DNA from 2 places in the Klebsiella sp. KE9456 genome. Region 1 is predicted to be linked to the other one. Evidence: predicted binding sites of a transcription regulator. Region 1 holds the regulator's gene; the other holds the start of a gene.
What was found. The regulator LexA, encoded in region 1, represses DNA repair genes until DNA is damaged. The targets are predictions, from matches to a motif close to TNCTGTATGTACATACAGNA.
Positions count from the first base shown of each region.

Region 2: a site for LexA is predicted at 5,020-5,039, ahead of metR (HTH-type transcriptional regulator MetR). Genes of this name have one in related genera too.

Region 1 covers NZ_JBDYQK010000025.1:34,688-43,541, forward strand. The annotation lists gene ABK821_RS21245 (maltoporin) at 1-860, shown strand, start outside; gene malM (maltose operon protein MalM) at 973-1,899, shown strand; gene ubiC (chorismate lyase) at 2,087-2,584, shown strand; gene ubiA (4-hydroxybenzoate octaprenyltransferase) at 2,598-3,467, shown strand; gene plsB (glycerol-3-phosphate 1-O-acyltransferase PlsB) at 3,527-5,950, opposite strand; gene ABK821_RS21270 (diacylglycerol kinase) at 6,080-6,448, shown strand; gene lexA (transcriptional repressor LexA) at 6,571-7,179, shown strand; gene dinF (MATE family efflux transporter DinF) at 7,252-8,568, shown strand; gene ABK821_RS21285 (CsbD family protein) at 8,694-8,854, shown strand, end outside.
Region 2 covers NZ_JBDYQK010000023.1:63,404-72,257, reverse strand. The annotation lists gene udp (uridine phosphorylase) at 1-602, opposite strand, end outside; gene ABK821_RS20645 (dienelactone hydrolase family protein) at 870-1,682, shown strand; gene ABK821_RS20640 (transporter substrate-binding domain-containing protein) at 1,686-2,378, opposite strand; gene metE (5-methyltetrahydropteroyltriglutamate--homocysteine S-methyltransferase) at 2,573-4,834, opposite strand; gene metR (HTH-type transcriptional regulator MetR) at 5,071-6,024, shown strand; gene ABK821_RS20625 (carboxylate/amino acid/amine transporter) at 5,912-6,811, opposite strand; gene yigL (sugar/pyridoxal phosphate phosphatase YigL) at 6,900-7,700, opposite strand; gene pldB (lysophospholipase L2) at 7,744-8,736, opposite strand; gene rhtB (homoserine/homoserine lactone efflux protein) at 8,846-8,854, shown strand, end outside.

The sequences.
Region 1 (8,854 bases):
ACTGGGATATCTCTGGCCCGGGTGCCGGTCTGGAAAACGTCGACCTTGGCTTCGGTAAACTCTCTCTGGCGGCCACGCGTAACTCAGAAAGCGGCGGTTCGTATACTTTCTCCAGCGATGACACTAAGAAATACGCATCTAAAACCGCGAACGATGTTTTCGACGTGCGACTGGCAGGTCTGGAAACTAACCCGGGTGGTGTTCTGGAATTAGGTGTCGATTACGGTCGCGCCAACCCGCAGGATGACTATCATCTGGCCGATGGCGCGTCGAAAGATGGCTGGATGTTCACCGGTGAACATACGCAGTCTCTCTGGGGTGGCTTTAACAAGTTTGTGGTTCAGTATGCTACTGACTCGATGACTTCTTCGGGTAACGGTCACTCTCAGGGCACCAGTATTGATAACGATGGCAGCATGATCCGCGTTCTGGATCACGGTGCGATGGACTTCAATGACGACTGGGGCCTGATGTACGTTGCGATGTATCAGGACGTCGATCTGGACAGTAAAAATGGTTCGACCTGGTACACTGCGGGTATTCGTCCAATGTATAAATGGACGCCGATTATGAGCACCCAGCTGGAAATCGGTTACGACAACGTGAAATCCCAGCGAACCGGCGAACGCAACAACCAGTACAAAATTACCCTCGCTCAGCAATGGCAGGCAGGTAGCAGCGTCTGGTCCCGCCCGGCGATCCGTATTTTCGCCACCTATGCCAAATGGGATGAAAACTGGGGTAACAGCACAACCACAGGTCTGCAAACGAAAGATAGCAGCGGTAATGGTCTCCTGACCGACAGCCGTGGCAGCGATAGCGAAGTAACCTTCGGCGCGCAGATGGAAGTCTGGTGGTAATACCGTCGTAATCACGTAGTGACACGGAGGGGCTTACACCCCTCCTGATTATTCAGGATTAGCGCGCTATTGCCTGGCTACCGCTGATCCGATGCTATCCGAGGTGAAAACAATGAAAATGAAGAAAACGCTCGTCGCCCTGTGTTTATCCGCAGGAATGTTGGCCTGCGTGCCGGGGATGAGCCTTGCCGATGTCAACGTTGTCCCGCAAAACATCAGCGCCGCCCCGGCCATTCCCGGAACGGCTCTGCAGAAACTGGTCTGGACGCCAGTCGATCAATCTAAAACGCAATCCGTTGATTTGCTTACGGCAGGGCAACGGCTGGATGTCGCTGGTATCTCCGGCCCGGTTGCGGCCTGGAGCGTGCCGGCGAATATTGGCGAACTGACCCTGACGCTCAGTAGCGAAGTGAATAAGCAAAAACAGATTTTTGCGCCGAACGTGTTGATTTTAGATCAGAATATGACCCCGTCTGCGTTTTTCCCCAGCAGCTATTTTACCTATCAGCAGCCCGGCGTCATGGCAGCGGATCGGCTTGAGGGTGTGATGCGCCTGACGCCAGCATTGGGGCAGCAGAAGCTCTATGTGCTGGTCTTTACGACGGAAAAAGATTTGCAACAAACGACCACCCTGCTGGATCCGGCGAAAGCCTATGCCAAAGGCGCGGGCAATGCCATCCCGGATATTCCAGACCCGGTTGCGCGACACACCACCGAGGGTGTACTGAAGCTGAAAGTGAAAACCAGTAGCGGCTCCAGCGTGCTGGTCGGCCCGCTGTTTGGCTCTTCCGGACCTGGCCCTGTCACCGTAGGTAATACGGCGGCGCCAGCCTATAGCGCACCCGCCCCGGCTTCCGTTCCGGCAGCGAAAAGCGAACCGATGCTCGATGATACTGAAACCTATTTCAACAACGGCATTAAACAGGCGGTCGCGAAAGGTGATATCGATAAGGCCCTGAAATTGATGAACGAAGCTGAACGTCTCGGTTCGAAATCTGCTCGTTCCACCTTTATCAGCAGTGTAAAAGGCAAGGGGTGACCGTCTCCCCACAATGCTGATGTTTAGGCTCAGCCTTTCGGTGCGTCCATTGGGACGCACTTTTTTTATCGCGCGGCGGCGTCTGTTGCATGGCTGTTGCGTGGATGATCGGATATTGACGTTTGCCCGCCCTCAGTGTCTCATTCTGCGATACAATACTGTCATGTTATGTACCGGAGATTCAGGCATGCCACATCCTGCGCTTACGCAACTGCGTGCGCTGCGTTATTTTGCCACGATGCCCTCGTTGGATTCGCCTCTGCGCGACTGGTTATTGCTGGAAGACTCAATGACCAAACGCTTTGAGCAACAGGGGAAAAAAGTCAGCGTAATGATGGTTAACGAAGGTTATGTTGGCCGCGAAGCGCTGGCGGATGAAGCCTCTTTGTTGCCGGATGAACCGCGCTACTGGCTGCGGGAAATTATACTTTGCGCCAATGATACGCCCTGGCTGGCGGGCCGCACTCTCGTCCCTGAGTCGACGCTCAGCGGCCCCGAAATGGCGCTACAACAGTTGGGGCAAACGCCGCTGGGCCGTTATCTGTTTACGTCATCTACGCTAACCCGCGATTTTATTGAAATTGGTCGCCATGCTGGTCTTTGGGGGCGGCGTTCCCGTCTGCGGCTGAGCGGCAAACCGCTGTTGTTAACGGAACTGTTTTTGCCTGCATCACCGTTGTATTAAGAGGAAAAATAAAATGGAGTGGAGTCTGACGCAGAATAAGCTGTTGGCGTTTCACCGCTTGATGCGTACTGACAAACCGATCGGCGCGCTGCTGTTGCTGTGGCCGACGCTGTGGGCGCTATGGGTCGCGACGCCGGGAATGCCGCCGCTGTGGATCCTCGTGGTTTTTGTTGCGGGTGTCTGGCTGATGCGCGCCGCAGGTTGCGTGGTAAATGATTATGCCGACCGCAAGTTTGACGGCCACGTCAAGCGCACCGCTCACCGTCCGCTGCCGAGCGGGGATGTCACCGAGAAAGAGGCGCGTACGCTATTTATCGCGCTGGTGCTGGTCTCGTTTCTGCTGGTGCTGACCCTCAACACCATGACTATCCTGCTGTCGATTGCGGCGCTGGCATTAGCCTGGATCTATCCGTTTATGAAACGCTACACTCATCTGCCGCAGGTGGTGCTGGGCGCGGCGTTCGGCTGGTCGATTCCGATGGCATTCTCGGCGGTAACGGAATCGCTACCGCTGAGCTGCTGGCTGCTGTTTCTCGCCAATATTCTGTGGGCGGTGGCCTATGACACCCAGTATGCGATGGTCGATCGCGACGACGACGTAAAAATCGGTATTAAATCGACGGCGATTCTGTTCGGCGATAGCGATCGTTTAATTATTGGTATGTTACAGGTGGCGGTACTGGCGCTGATGGCGACGGTTGGCTGGCTGAACGGGCTGGGCTGGGAATATTACTGGTCGTTGTTTATCGCCGCGGCGCTGTTTGTCTGGCAGCAGAAGCTGATTTTCAGGCGCGAACGCGATGACTGTTTTAAAGCGTTTTTAAATAACAACTACGTTGGGATGGTGCTGTTTCTTGGCCTGGTGATGGGATATATGCGCTAGATTCGACGCTCTACCCGGCTTGCTGGCATCGTGCGCAAGCCGGGCGCTTTCTTCACGCGTTACGCTTCATCCTGGGTAACGCTTTCAATCGTTAAACGCACATCGGACGTAACCAGCGCAGCCAGCATACGGTAGATCTTCAGCGTCTCTTCCGGTTCCGCATCCCCGGTATCGCTGATATAGCCTTCGTCGCGCAGGGTCAGCACCAGCGTGCTAAATACCGCCTTATCGAAGAACTCCGGCGCATTGATGCCGTGCAGTACCGACAGACGTTGCGCGACGGTACGGCTCTCTTTCTCCAGCGAACTGCGGTTGATTGCCGGGTTGGCGCTCAGCAGCCAGAAGGTAATCGCGTAGCGCTGTAGCGTTTCGCGCGCGCCTGCGGCCAGCAGTTGTAGCGCGCGAGCATGAGAAGGGTTCACGCTTACATCATCGCCATTCACGACGATCAGACTCTGACGCTGCATTTCGGCAATCAGCGCATCGACAACGCCCGCCAGCTCGGCTATCTCCCAGCGCAGGAACAGCTCGGCCTTGAGGAACGGATAGAACATCTCGACGTGGCGCAATATTTCTGCGCGGGTAATATGACGATGCTGGGTGACGATGGCGGCTAACAGCGACGGCATAACCAGCATATGGGCGATATTGTTACGATAGTAGGTCATCAGTACCGCCTGTTCGCGCGGCAAAATGATGATATCGCCAATGGTGTCTTTCTCGACTTCAAACTTGTTCATTTGCAGCGCGTGGTCGATAAGAGCGCTGGCCGAGACCGCAGGCGTGGTCGCATCCGTTGAATAGGGCACATTGCGCAGCAGGGCAAGATAGCACTCCAGCTGTTCGGTTAACTGCTTGCGGGTCAGGGAACGCTGACGCGACGCGAGCAGCGCGGTGCAGCACAGGTTCATGGCGTTTGCCGCACCGGCATTGTTAATCCGCACCATCAGATCCGAAGCGATGTTATTCACCGTCGGTGTGAGCCACGATGGACGAACGGCTTCGATAGGATCGATAGACTCGCGCCATTCAGGTACATGCTGGTTCAGGTAGCTCATCAGCGGCAGCGGCTCGCCGAAGTTCACGTAACCCTGACCGAGATTACGCAGTTTGCTTAATCCGCGCAGCATCTGCGGCAGGTTTTCTTTCTCTTTCGTTGCGCCGCGCAGCTCTTTGGCGTAGGTCCCGACCTCCATCACATGTTCGTAGCCGATATAAATCGGCACCAGCGTGATAGGACGATTACCGCCACGCAGCATCGCCTGGATGGTCATCGACAGGGTGCCGGTTTTCGGATCCAGCAGACGACCGGTACGCGAACGACCGCCCTCCACGAAATATTCCACGGAATAGCCGCGGCTGAACAGCTCGCCCAGGTATTCGCGAAAGACGGTGGAGTAGAGCTTATTGCCCTTAAAGGTACGGCGAATAAAGAACGCGCCCAGGCGGCGGAAAATCGGGCCCGCAGGCCAGAAGTTCAGGTTGATGCCGGCGGCGATATGCGGCGGCACCAGCCCCTGGTGATACAGCACGTAGGAGAGCAGCAGATAGTCCATGTGGCTGCGGTGGCAGGGCACATAGACAATTTCATGCCCGTCGTGCGCCAGCTGACGAACGCGCTCGGCGTTATGGACGTTAATCCCTTGATAGAGACGGTTCCAGGTAAAGCCCAGAATACGGTCGGTCAGACGGATCATCTCGTAGGAGAAGTTGGCGGCAATCTCTTCCATCAGCGCGATGGCGTTTTGCTGCGCTTTTTCATGGGAGATTTTCTTGCTGCGTGCTTCATCTTCCACCGCGCGGGCAATGGCTTTTGACGCCAGCAGTTTATTGAACAGATCCTGACGGGCTGGCAGACGCGGCCCGACGGCTGCCAGACGCTGGCGGGCAAAGTGCATGCGCGCCACGCGGGCCAGTTTCTGAGCGATAATTTTGTCGGTGCCGTGCTCGTCCGCCATCTTACGTAGAGAGACCGAAGGCGAGAAACGCACAAAGCTGTCGCGTCCCAGCCAGGAGACGGCAAAGAATTTCTGCACGCCGTTGAGCATACGTAAAGGCGGGTTTTCTTCTCCCTTTTCGCGCCCCGGAGCACGACCGAACATCACTGAAACTGGCACCATCTGTACATCCAGATCGGGATGATTACGGTGCAGGTCCAGATAGTCATGGAACAGCTTGATGGACTCTTCCTTTGGCGTGTAATAGGTAAATACGCGCGGGCCGCCGTGGATAAATACATAGCGCGGAAGCAGAGAGCCATCGATTTCCAGCGGCTCCAGAGGATCGGGTAACTCATGTGCCAGACACTGAGCGCGTAGCGTCAGCAGGTCCGCCTTCGAATTGTAAGGCAGGACGTACATAATAGGGCGCGAGGTATCCAGGCCTAATTCCTCGGCAGGTTGCGCCGGAATAGACTTGCTTTTTACCAGCACCCTTAATGGTAAATTCAGTAATTTATAGTAAATTCGTTGCCAGCCAGACATAGACGATATGAAGCCCCTGGTTAATCATGCAAATGCGCGGCAAGAATAACAGAAAGTGCGCAAAATTTCCGGTGTAACGCGGCAAACGCGTACACTCATTGGCGTTATTTACATTAAAAGGTTCGTTTGATGGCCAATAATACCACCGGGTTAACCCGAATTATTAAAGCCGCAGGGTATTCCTGTAAAGGATTTCGCGCGGCGTGGATCAACGAGGCCGCATTTCGTCAGGAAGGTATCGCGGCCATTATTGCCGTGGCAATAGCCTGCTGGCTGGACGTCGATGCCGTCACCCGGGTTCTGCTGATTGGTTCGGTTCTGCTCGTGATGATAGTTGAAATTATCAATAGCGCCATTGAAGCCGTCGTCGACCGTATTGGTCCTGAGCGTCACGTCCTTTCGGGACGGGCGAAAGATCTGGGGTCCGCGGCGGTTCTGCTGGCGATTATTATCGCGCTGATGACCTGGGGAATGCTGTTGTGGGCGAACTATCGCTGACTCTTGCCGTATCGGTTCGCAAAATGGAAAGAAACTGCTGATTTTTGTGTGAAATATGGTTCCAAAATCACCGTTAGCTGTATATACTCACAGCATAACTGTATATACACCCAGGGGGCGGAATGAAAGCGTTAACGACCAGGCAGCAGGAGGTGTTTGATCTCATTCGGGATCATATCAGCCAGACGGGCATGCCGCCGACGCGTGCGGAGATTGCTCAGCGCTTGGGGTTTCGTTCCCCAAACGCGGCGGAAGAACACCTGAAGGCGCTGGCGCGTAAAGGCGCAATCGAGATCGTTTCTGGCGCTTCTCGCGGTATTCGCTTGCTGACGGAGGAAGAGAGCGGTCTGCCGCTAATTGGCCGCGTTGCCGCAGGTGAACCGCTGCTGGCGCAGCAGCATATTGAAGGCCACTATCAGGTGGATCCATCCATGTTTAAGCCGAGCGCCGATTTTCTGCTGCGCGTCAGCGGTATGTCAATGAAAGACATCGGGATTCTGGATGGCGATCTGCTGGCGGTGCATAAAACGCAGGATGTGCGCAACGGTCAGGTGGTTGTGGCGCGCATTGACGAAGAAGTCACCGTGAAGCGGCTGAAAAAGCAGGGCAACGTCGTTGAGCTGCTGCCTGAAAATAGCGAATTTTCCCCGATCGTGGTCGATCTGCGCGAACAAAGTTTTACCATTGAAGGCCTGGCTGTCGGCGTTATCCGCAACGGCAACTGGCAATAACCTCGCCATTCCGCAGCATTATCCGCTGATGCATGATGCTGCGTCGTTTACTTCCATTCAGGCTCCTCTTCCATGCTTTTTAACTCTGCTGACAGAGCCCTGTGGCGCTTAGCGTTACCGATGATCTTCTCCAATATCACCGTTCCGCTGTTGGGACTGGTGGATACCGCCGTTATTGGTCACCTCGACAGCCCAGTTTATCTGGCAGGCGTGGCGGTTGGCGCAACGGCCACCAGCTTCCTTTTTATGCTGCTTCTGTTTCTGCGCATGAGCACTACCGGACTGACGGCGCAGGCATTTGGCGCAAACGATTCGCAGCGGCTGGCGCGCGCGCTGGTGCAGCCGATTGTTCTGGCGCTGGCCGCCGGGGTAGCGATCGTCCTCTTCAGGGGGCCGTTAATCAATCTGGCGCTACATATTGTCGGCGGCAGTGAATCTGTGCTCGTACAGGCCCGGCACTTTCTTGAGATTCGTTGGCTAAGCGCGCCCGCCTCGCTGGCGAATCTGGTCCTGCTGGGCTGGCTGCTTGGTGTGCAGTATGCCCGGGCGCCGGTGATCCTGCTGGTGGTCGGCAATGTTCTTAACATTGCGCTCGATTTATGGTTGGTGATCGGCCTGCATATGAATGTTCAGGGAGCGGCGCTGGCGACGGTCACGGCAGAATACGCCACCTTCTTTATTGGACTGTTAATGGTGAGACGCGTGCTGGCGCTGCGTGGCGTTCCCCTGTCGATGTTGAAAAACGCCTGGCGTGGCGACATACGCCGTTTGCTGGCGTTAAATCGCGACATCATGCTGCGTTCGCTGCTGCTACAGCTTTGCTTCGGGGCGGTGACAGTATTCGGGGCCCGTCTCGGCGCCGATGTGGTGGCGGTCAATGCGGTACTGATGACTATGCTGACCTTTACCGCCTACGCACTGGATGGTTTCGCCTATGCCGTTGAAGCCCATTCCGGGCAGGCCTACGGCGCGCGCGATGACGGTCAACTGCTTGTCGTCTGGCGTGCGGCCTGTCGCCAGTCAGGGATGGTGGCGCTGGCGTTTACGCTGATTTACAGCCTTGCCGGTGAGCAGATCATCAGCGTGTTGACGTCTCTGCCTTCATTGCAGCAACTGGCCGACCGCTATCTCATCTGGCAGACGATACTGCCGGTGATTGGTGTCTGGTGCTATTTGCTGGACGGTATGTTTATCGGCGCGACGCGCGGGGCGGAGATGCGTAATAGTATGGTTGTGGCGGCGGCGGGATTTGCCCTGACGCTGTTAACGCTACCGGTTCTCGGGAATCACGGTTTGTGGCTGGCGCTGACGGTTTTTCTTGCCCTGCGCGGGGCGTCGCTGGCGCTCATCTGGCGGCGACACTGGCGGTATGGAACCTGGTTTTCGTAGCGGGTTTTATTTGTCTGCTGGTTAAAGATTCTGAATAATAAATTCTACTCAGAATACTCATCTATAGTTAAGTCATGCCCGGCCCATAACGGGCTGTTCATTCACCGAACGATGAGGATTGCATGATGAATAAAGACGAAATCGGCGGTAACTGGAAACAGTTGAAAGGTAAAGCAAAAGAACAATGGGGCAAACTGACCGACGACGATATGACCGTCATCGAGGGTAAACGTGACCAGCTTGTCGGTAAGATTCAGGAACGTTATGGCTACGCCAAAGACCAGGC
Region 2 (8,854 bases), on a different contig from region 1:
GTGGCGGATTCCATTTCATAGTTCATCACGCCCATCGCCTGCCACTCTTCCATTGAGCCTTTAAAACGGCTCACGACGCGCCCAGAGAAGGTATCGTAACGTTCCTGTCCCGGATAGAAGGTATCAGAGGAAGCCGTTACGCCAATATGCGTTGTCGCACCAACGGATTTCGCCGCTTCAACCAACGCGGTGGTGCATTCAAAATCAGCCACCGCCGGGAACTCCATAGGCGCAAAGTGCAGACTGGCGCCGTCCAGGCGAACGGAAGCGGTAGTCACCAGCACATCGCCGACATTAATGTGCGGCTGAATCGCGCCGGTAGTACCGATACGCAGAAAAGTACGGATGCCCAGTTGAGCCAGTTCTTCCACGGCAATAGAGGTCGATGGGCCGCCGATACCGGTAGAGCAGACAATCACCGCTTTACCCTCCAGCTCAGCCCGCCAGGTGGTGAATTCACGATGAGATGCCAGTTTAACTGGCTTATCCATCAGCGCGGCGATCTTTTCCACACGCTCAGGATCGCCAGGGACGATAGCCAGCGTAGCCCCTTGTAAATCATTTTTGGTGAGCCCGAGATGAAAGACATCAGACCTGGACATAAAAAACTCCTCTGTGGGTAGAATTATCAGCAGAAGCAAAACGGTACTTTACAGAAGCTACTGGTTCATTTTTGTGACCCTTATCACTATGAATTAAACTCATTGCAATAATTTTCCACGAAATAGTGATAAACATCACATTAACAAACTGAATCACAGAACCCTGAACAAAAGATAGCCGGTTTCGGGCACTGTGTTTGGCTAACGTCCTGTCCAGAGCAGCTATAGTTATTGATGCGCTAATACATTAAGGGTACGGAGAATGCCATGACGACAACCAAGCAAACCGGCTTTGCGCCTGCAGCCACGCCGCATGCCTCTACCGCTGTGCACACATCAGATGAGAACATCGTCTTCGGGGAGACATCTATCCCTTCCCAGGGGGATAACATGCCCGCATTCCATGCCCGTCCGGACAAGGTCGAAGGCCCACTGCCCGTCGTTATCGTTGTGCAGGAAATTTTCGGCGTGCACGAACATATTCGTGATATTTGCCGCCGTCTGGCGAAGGAGGGATATCTGGCTATCGCGCCAGAGCTGTACTTCCGCCAGGGCGATCCCAATGATTTTAGCGACATCCCTTCGCTATTCCAGGGACTCGTCCAAAAGGTACCGGACTCTCAAGTGCTGGCCGACCTCGATCACGTCGCCAGTTGGGCTTCCCGCAACGGTGGCGACGCCCATCGCCTGCTCATTACCGGCTTCTGCTGGGGCGGACGCATCACCTGGCTGTACGCCGCGCATAATCCGCAGCTCAAAGCCGCCGTTGCCTGGTACGGTAAACTGATTGGCGAGAAGTCGCTTAACTCGCCGAGGCATCCGGTAGATATCGCCGTTGATCTGAACGCCCCGGTGTTAGGGCTCTACGGCGCGAAAGATGACAGCATCCCGCAGGACACGGTAGAAACCATGCGTCAGGCGCTACGGGCCGCCAATGCCACGGCGGAAATCGTCGTGTATCCGCAGGCAGGTCATGCCTTTAACGCCGATTATCGCGCCAGCTACCATGAAGAGTCGGCGAAAGAGGGCTGGCAGCGAATGCTGGCATGGTTCGCGCAATATAGCGGGAAGCGCAGTTAACGATTAGCGATTGCCGATATGGCGGCTCACCATTCCGGCAATAGTCCCGTCCGCTATCCATAAAGAAAGACAGCGGCACACCCACTCATAGTGCTGCGGAGCGTTGCGCGGCACGCAAATGGCCTGACGTATCTGACTGAAATTGTCGGGCAAAATGCGAAACTGGGGATGGTCTCGCACGGCGCTTTCCAGCGGCTGGCGAATACCGGCCGCCATATCGCCTTCGCCAGCAATAAATGCGCGGATAGCATCCTGGGACGTGGCGTACTGGTGCAACGTCGCATGTTTTAATGTGCGGCTCAGATACAGCGCATAGGCCGCGCCTTTGCCGACGTTAATCACCACGCCTTCGCGATCCCTCTCCTGTACCGACTGTATCGTACTGCCGTTTTTAACGATTAATGAGCTTTCAATCGTGACGTAGGGAGGTGTAAAGCAGAGCCTGTCCTCCCGGGCCGGATCGATGGCGAGAAAGGCGATATCCCACTCCCCTTTCAACGCCACATCGACCACCTGTCCGGCCGTCGGCCAGGTAATAAACCGCGCTTCGCGCTGGCACTCTGCCGCCAGCATTTTCGCCAGTTCAACGGTTATCCCGCCCGGAGAACCATCCGGTAACACTGTCGCCAGAACCGGGTTACCCAGGTTAATGGCAAACCGCAAATCCCCTTCTTGCTCGTCGAGTTCACGCATCATTCACCTCCGGACAGTTAGCAGCAGATGCTTAACTGTAGTCAAAGCGCTTACCTCTGAGCAAACGACGTTGACGACCTGCCATTACCCCGGTTACGGAGTGATGGAATGCTTCCGGGGAAGCGTTTGCGTCAGATCGGGGTAGCGAGCATCTGTGGTCAACGCCTTGAGGACGGGCGTACCCGGATGCCGCTTAGTTACGCCTGGCGCAGATTCTGCGCGGCTTTAACCATGTTCGCTAACGCGGCGCGGGTTTCCGGCCAGCCGCGGGTTTTCAGGCCGCAGTCCGGGTTCACCCACAGGCGCTCTGCCGGGATTCGCTGCGCGGCTTTCTTCAGCAGCGCTTCAATCCATTCCACGCTCGGCACGTTCGGCGAGTGAATATCGTAAACCCCCGGCCCGATTTCGTTCGGGTAGTCGAACGCTTCAAACGACTCCAGCAGTTCCATGTCAGAACGCGAGGTTTCGATGGTGATGACATCCGCATCCAGCGCGGCGATGGAATCCATGATGTCGTTAAACTCGCAATAACACATATGAGTGTGGATCTGCGTCTCATCCCGCGCTACGGCGGCATTGATACGGAAAGCCTCCACGCCCCACGCCAGATAGGCATCCCAGTCGCTGCGCTTCAGCGGCAGCCCTTCACGCAGCGCCGGTTCGTCAATCTGGATGATACCGATGCCGGCCGCTTCCAGGTCCGCCACTTCGTCACGCAGCGCCAGCGCGATCTGCTTAGCAATGGTTTCGCGAGTCACGTCTTCACGCGGGAAAGACCAGCAGAGAATCGTTACCGGACCGGTCAACATGCCTTTTACCGGCTTGTCGGTCAGCGACTGGGCATATTTCGCCCACTCAACGGTAATCGCCTCCGGACGGCTGATGTCGCCAATTACTACCGGAGGTTTTACGCAGCGGGAACCGTAGCTCTGCACCCAGCCATTCTGGGTGAAAATAAAACCATCCAAGTGTTCACCAAAGTATTCCACCATATCGTTACGCTCGGCTTCACCGTGCACCAGTACATCCAGGCCCAGGCGCTCCTGCTCAATAATCGCCTGCTTGATATGCTCAGCAATGCCGGTACGGTAGCGGTTCGCGTCAAGATTGCCCTTTTTGAAGTCCAGACGCAGGCTGCGGATCTCGGTGGTCTGCGGGAAAGAACCGATGGTGGTGGTCGGCCAGGCCGGAAGCTTAAAGCGCGCCCGTTGCGCGGCAGCGCGGACTTCATAGCCATTCGCTCGCTGGCTGTCCTGAGCGGAGATCGCCGCCAGCCGTTTTTCTACCGCAGGATTATGCACGCGGGTTGAATGGCGACGAGCCTGGATCGGCGCGCTCCATTCGGCGATTGCAGTCGTATCGCCACTGTTCAGGGCATCCCGCAGCAGAGCCAGCTCGACGCATTTTTGCAGGGCGAAGGCAAACCAGCTCTTCACTTCCGCATCAAGGCGCGTTTCCACGCTCAGGTCGATCGGGCTGTGCAGCAGCGAACAGGAAGAGGCCACCCACAGTTCACGTTTGCCGACGATATCTTTAATTTGCGCATATTTCTCGGTGAGATCGGCGCGCCAGACATTGCGGCCGTTAATCAGGCCCGCAGAGAGCAGCCAGTCAGCAGGCAGACGTTTATGCAGTTCTGCGACATCATCTTTGCCGTGTACCAGATCCACGTGCAGCCCCTGTACCGGCAGTGCGGTGATAGTGTCGAGATTGTCGGTAATGCCTTCAAAGTAGGTGGTCAACAGCAGTTTAACCTGGCCGCTGAGCGCTTCGTAAGCCGGTTTAAAGGCATCCAGCCACGCCTGCGGCAGTTCCAGCACCAGCGCCGGTTCATCGATCTGTACCCACTCAATGCCGCGTTTCGCCAGCTCAGACAGCACCAGCTGGTAGACCGGAAGGATATCGTTCAGCAGGCTCAGGCGATCGAACTGTTCGCCTTTGACTTTACCCAGCCACAGATACGTCACCGGACCCAGCAGAACCGGTTTCACCTTATGGCCGAGCGCCAGCGCCTCGTCCACTTCATCCAGTAGCTGGGTCCAGGCCAGTTTGAATTGCTGCCCCTTGACGAACTCCGGAACCATGTAGTGATAGTTAGTGTTAAACCATTTGGTCATTTCCGCCGCCGCAGCCGGTTCACCGGTCGGCGCGCGGCCACGGCCAATGCGGAACAGGGTATCGATATCGACGGAGCCGTCTTTGTTCTGATGACGAGCCGGCACATTGCCAAGCCACAGGCTGGTGGTCAGAACATGGTCGTACCAGGCGAAATCGCCCACCGGCAGCAGGTCAATGCCCGCCTGCTTCTGCTGTTCCCAGTGGCGGGCGCGCAGTTCACGGCCAACAGCCAGCAGCTCTTCGCGGCTGATGTTCCCCGACCAGTAGCTCTCTTGCGCTTTTTTCAGCTCACGACGCAGACCAACGCGAGGGAAACCGAGGGTATGATTAATAATTGTCATTTTTATAACCTCATAATGTGCAAATCCTAAGGATTTTAAATTCAGAGAAGGCGGCAAGTTTGCTTATCCCCGGGAGCTTACATAAGTAAGTGACCGGGATGAGGAAACGTAGCCAACGCACGATTAATTTAAAAGACGACGGATTTTTTAGACGTCCAGATGTTTACACATCCATAATTGGCGGTTACTGTATATTCCTCAAGCGCAAATTATTCATGCCGAAGTGAAGGACTTTCATGATCGAGATTAAACACCTGAAAACGCTCCAGGCGTTGCGGAACAGCGGTTCTTTGGCAGGTGCCGCAATGGCCCTACATCAGACCCAATCCGCCTTGTCCCACCAGTTCAGCGATCTGGAACAGCGCCTTGGCTTCCGTCTTTTTGTGCGTAAAAGCCAGCCGCTGCGTTTTACGCCGCAAGGCGAGATTCTGCTGCAGCTGGCAAATCAGGTGCTGCCACAAATCAGTCGCGCCCTGCAGGATTGCAATGAACCGCAGCAAACCCGTCTGCGTATCGCCATTGAATGCCATAGCTGCATTCAGTGGCTCACCCCCGCGCTGGAGAATTTCCGTGCCCGCTGGTCGCATGTGGAAGTGGATTTCCAGTCCGGCGTCACCTTCGACCCGCAGCCCGGTCTGCAGCAGGGCGAGCTGGATCTGGTGATGACATCCGATATCCTGCCGCGCAGCGGTCTGCACTATTCGCCGATGTTTGATTACGAAGTGCGCCTGGTGATGGCGCCGGATCACCCGCTGGCAACCAGAACGCGCATCGCGCCTGAAGATTTAGCAACGGAGATACTGCTGATTTATCCGGTGCAGCGCGGGCGCCTGGATATCTGGCGTCACTTCCTGCAACCTGCCGGGATCAGCCCGCAGTTAAAGAGCGTCGATAATACGCTGCTGTTAATTCAAATGGTTGCCGCACGGATGGGGATTGCCGCCCTGCCGCACTGGGTAGTGGAGAGTTTTGAACGCCAGGGTCTGGTGGTAACCAAAACCCTGGGCGAAGGATTGTGGAGTCGACTGTACGCCGCGGTTCGCGATGGCGAGCAGCGCCAGCCGGTCACTGAGGCGTTTATTCGCTCAGCACGGAACCACGCTTGCGACCACCTGCCGTTTGTGCGGAGTGCGGAGCGACCCAGCGGCGATGGACCCACAGCGAGGCAAGGATCACCAGAGCCCCAATAATAAAGCTCGGCCAGCGGGGTTGCTCTTGCCAGATGGCAAGGTTCACCAGCAGTCCGGCTGGCACATGCATATTGTTCATGATGCCGAGCGTACCGGCGTCCACCTGGGTGGCGCCGTAGTTCCACATAAAATAGCCAATTCCCGATGCCGCCACGCCAAGAAATACCAGAATTCCCCACTGAAGCGACGTTTCCGGCATTTTCTGCGTATTACCCAGCAGAGACCAGGCAATAGCCGCCACCAGAAACGCCCCGACGTAGAACCAGGCAAAAGCGTTATGCTGCGGCATAGGGCGCGTTTCCATCATCCGCTTATAGCCAACCATCCCGATAGCGAAGCTGATGTTGGAGAGTTGCACCAGTATCAAACCGGTCCAGAAATGGTTGGTCACCTGGTCATAACGGATAATTCCGGCGCCGATAACCGCCAGTAACGCGCTACAGGCATAGCCCCAGCGCAGACGACGTCGGCTCATGAGATCGTAAATCAGCGTGATGTAGAGCGGTGTCAGGACGGTAAACAGCAGAAGTTCAGAAACCGTCAGGTAAAGATAGGCCTGGAAACTCAGCATATACATGATGCCGAGCTGCATCGCGCCCACCAGCATATACAGGCCGATGGTTGCCAGGCTCTGCCCACGGGTGCGCAGGAAAGGCAAAAACACCAGAGCGGCCAGGCCAACCCGCGCCAGCACCGCAAAATAGCTATCGACATGGCCAGCCAGGTATTCGCCATACAGGCTAAAAGAGAAAGCCCACAGGATAGTGGTGATAATCAGTAGCGCCACAATAAATGTCTCGTAGAGTAAAGAACATTCATTGTAGCGGAGTGAACGGTTGACAACTGTTCACTTACCGAGCAATCGTCAATCTTTTTTAGTCGAGATACAGTTTACGCAAATAGTGAGGGACGGCGTCATCGGCGTTACTGCCAATCACCTCCAGTTCAGGGTGCAGATCTTTCAGACGCTGGTGGGCGTCAGCCATGATGCAGCCTTTACCCGCCATCGACAGCATTTCCGCATCGTTCATGCCGTCGCCGAAGGCGATGCACTCTTTGAGGCTATAACCGAGCATTTTCGCCACCGCTTCCAGCGCATGCCCCTTCGACACCCCGCCCGCCATCACTTCAAGGCAGGTTACGGTAGAAAAACTGACGTTGACGCGATCGCCCCAGCGGGCGTTGATCGCCTGCTCCAGCGGCAACAAATGCTCGTGCTTGTCGCAGGTAAAAAAGACCTTACTGATCCCTTCAGGGTCCAGCTCGCCCGGCGCATATAGCTTATAACTGAACACCGCTTCTTTGAAGAAACGCATCTCTTCCGGACGATGGCGGTTCATATACCACTCATCATCACGATACACGTTGGTCACAATCGCCGGATCGCTACGCATCATCTCAAACAGATCGGTGGCGATATCGCGGTCAAGGTTGTGGGCAAATATCTGCTTCCCTTCGCTATCGTGCACACGCGCGCCGTTAGAGGTGATCATGTAGGATTTAATGCCGAGATTATCGCGAATTTGCCCGACATCGATGTAATGACGGCCAGTCGCAAACACAAAGTTGATGCCGCGGGCGGTAAGCAGCTTTAGCGTCTCTTTGGCGTAGGGCGTTAAGCGGTGATCGGGGGAAAGCAGCGTGCCATCTAAGTCAGACGCAACAACCTGGTACATAAAAATTTTAACCTCTAAGCAGGGCGACTAGCGTTTCGCCGGATTAATGATGTCGACCAAAAAAATCGACGATAGCATTCAGCGCGACTGAGCGCATGGCGTCCTTTTCAAAAAGGATCTCATGGTATGCCCCGTGTATGACAAATGGTTTATTTCCTTCACAAGGGTGACCGCCAGCGGTGCGGAGTGCACAGTAACGATCGTGCATTCGATTATCGACCACCCGATCGTCCTCCGCCTGGAGCAACAGCGTGGGCGTGACGTCTTTTTCCGCACCGGCCAGTACCTCTTCGCCAGCGAGAATCCCCTCACGCACCCAGTGAAACGTCGGCCCGCCGACCCGCAACTGTGGTTCATCGGCATAAAAACGCAGGTTGCGGCGATAGCGTTGACGGCTATGCGTCAATACATTGACCGCAAAAGGCAACGCCCGCCAGCGACCGGTTCCGATGGCGTATTCTTCACGAATGCGCTGATGGCCCTCAGCCCAATCCAGAATATGGCGCACCATCCATTCAGGTAAACGTATGACAATGCCGAACATCGGCGCGCAGAGCGCCATCGCATCACAATGCTGCCGGTAACGCTGTAAAAATAACGTCGCGATAGCTCCGCCCATTGAATGGGCCAGTATAAAACGTTTCCGCCAACGTCCGGGAACCACTTCCTGCTGCCAGAAGGCGGCAAGATCCTCAACATAATCACTGAAATTAACAACGTGCCCGCGATGGGTATCGGAAAGCATCCGTCCGGAACGCCCCTGACCACGATGATCGATAATCATCACATCAAAGCCGCTGAGGAAGAGATCGTAAGCCAGTTCGGCATACTTCACATAACTTTCAATGCGACCCGGGCAGATAACAACAACCCGGTCATGATGTTGAGCGCAGAAACGAACAAAGCGTACCGGGACATTATCCACTCCCGTAAATTCCGCCTCTTCCCGCTGATGCCAGAAATCGGTCAACGGCCCCATAGTAAAGGCCGCAAACGCGTTTTCTCGTGTTTCCCAGTCCTTTTGCTGCAAAAACATCGGGTTTACACCCCTGATAACCGCTGAAAATCGTTTTTTTATCGTGTATCACACAATGCTCACACAATAGCGTATTGTGGCATAAAAACAGACAATCAGGGAGTTTCTCATGACGTTC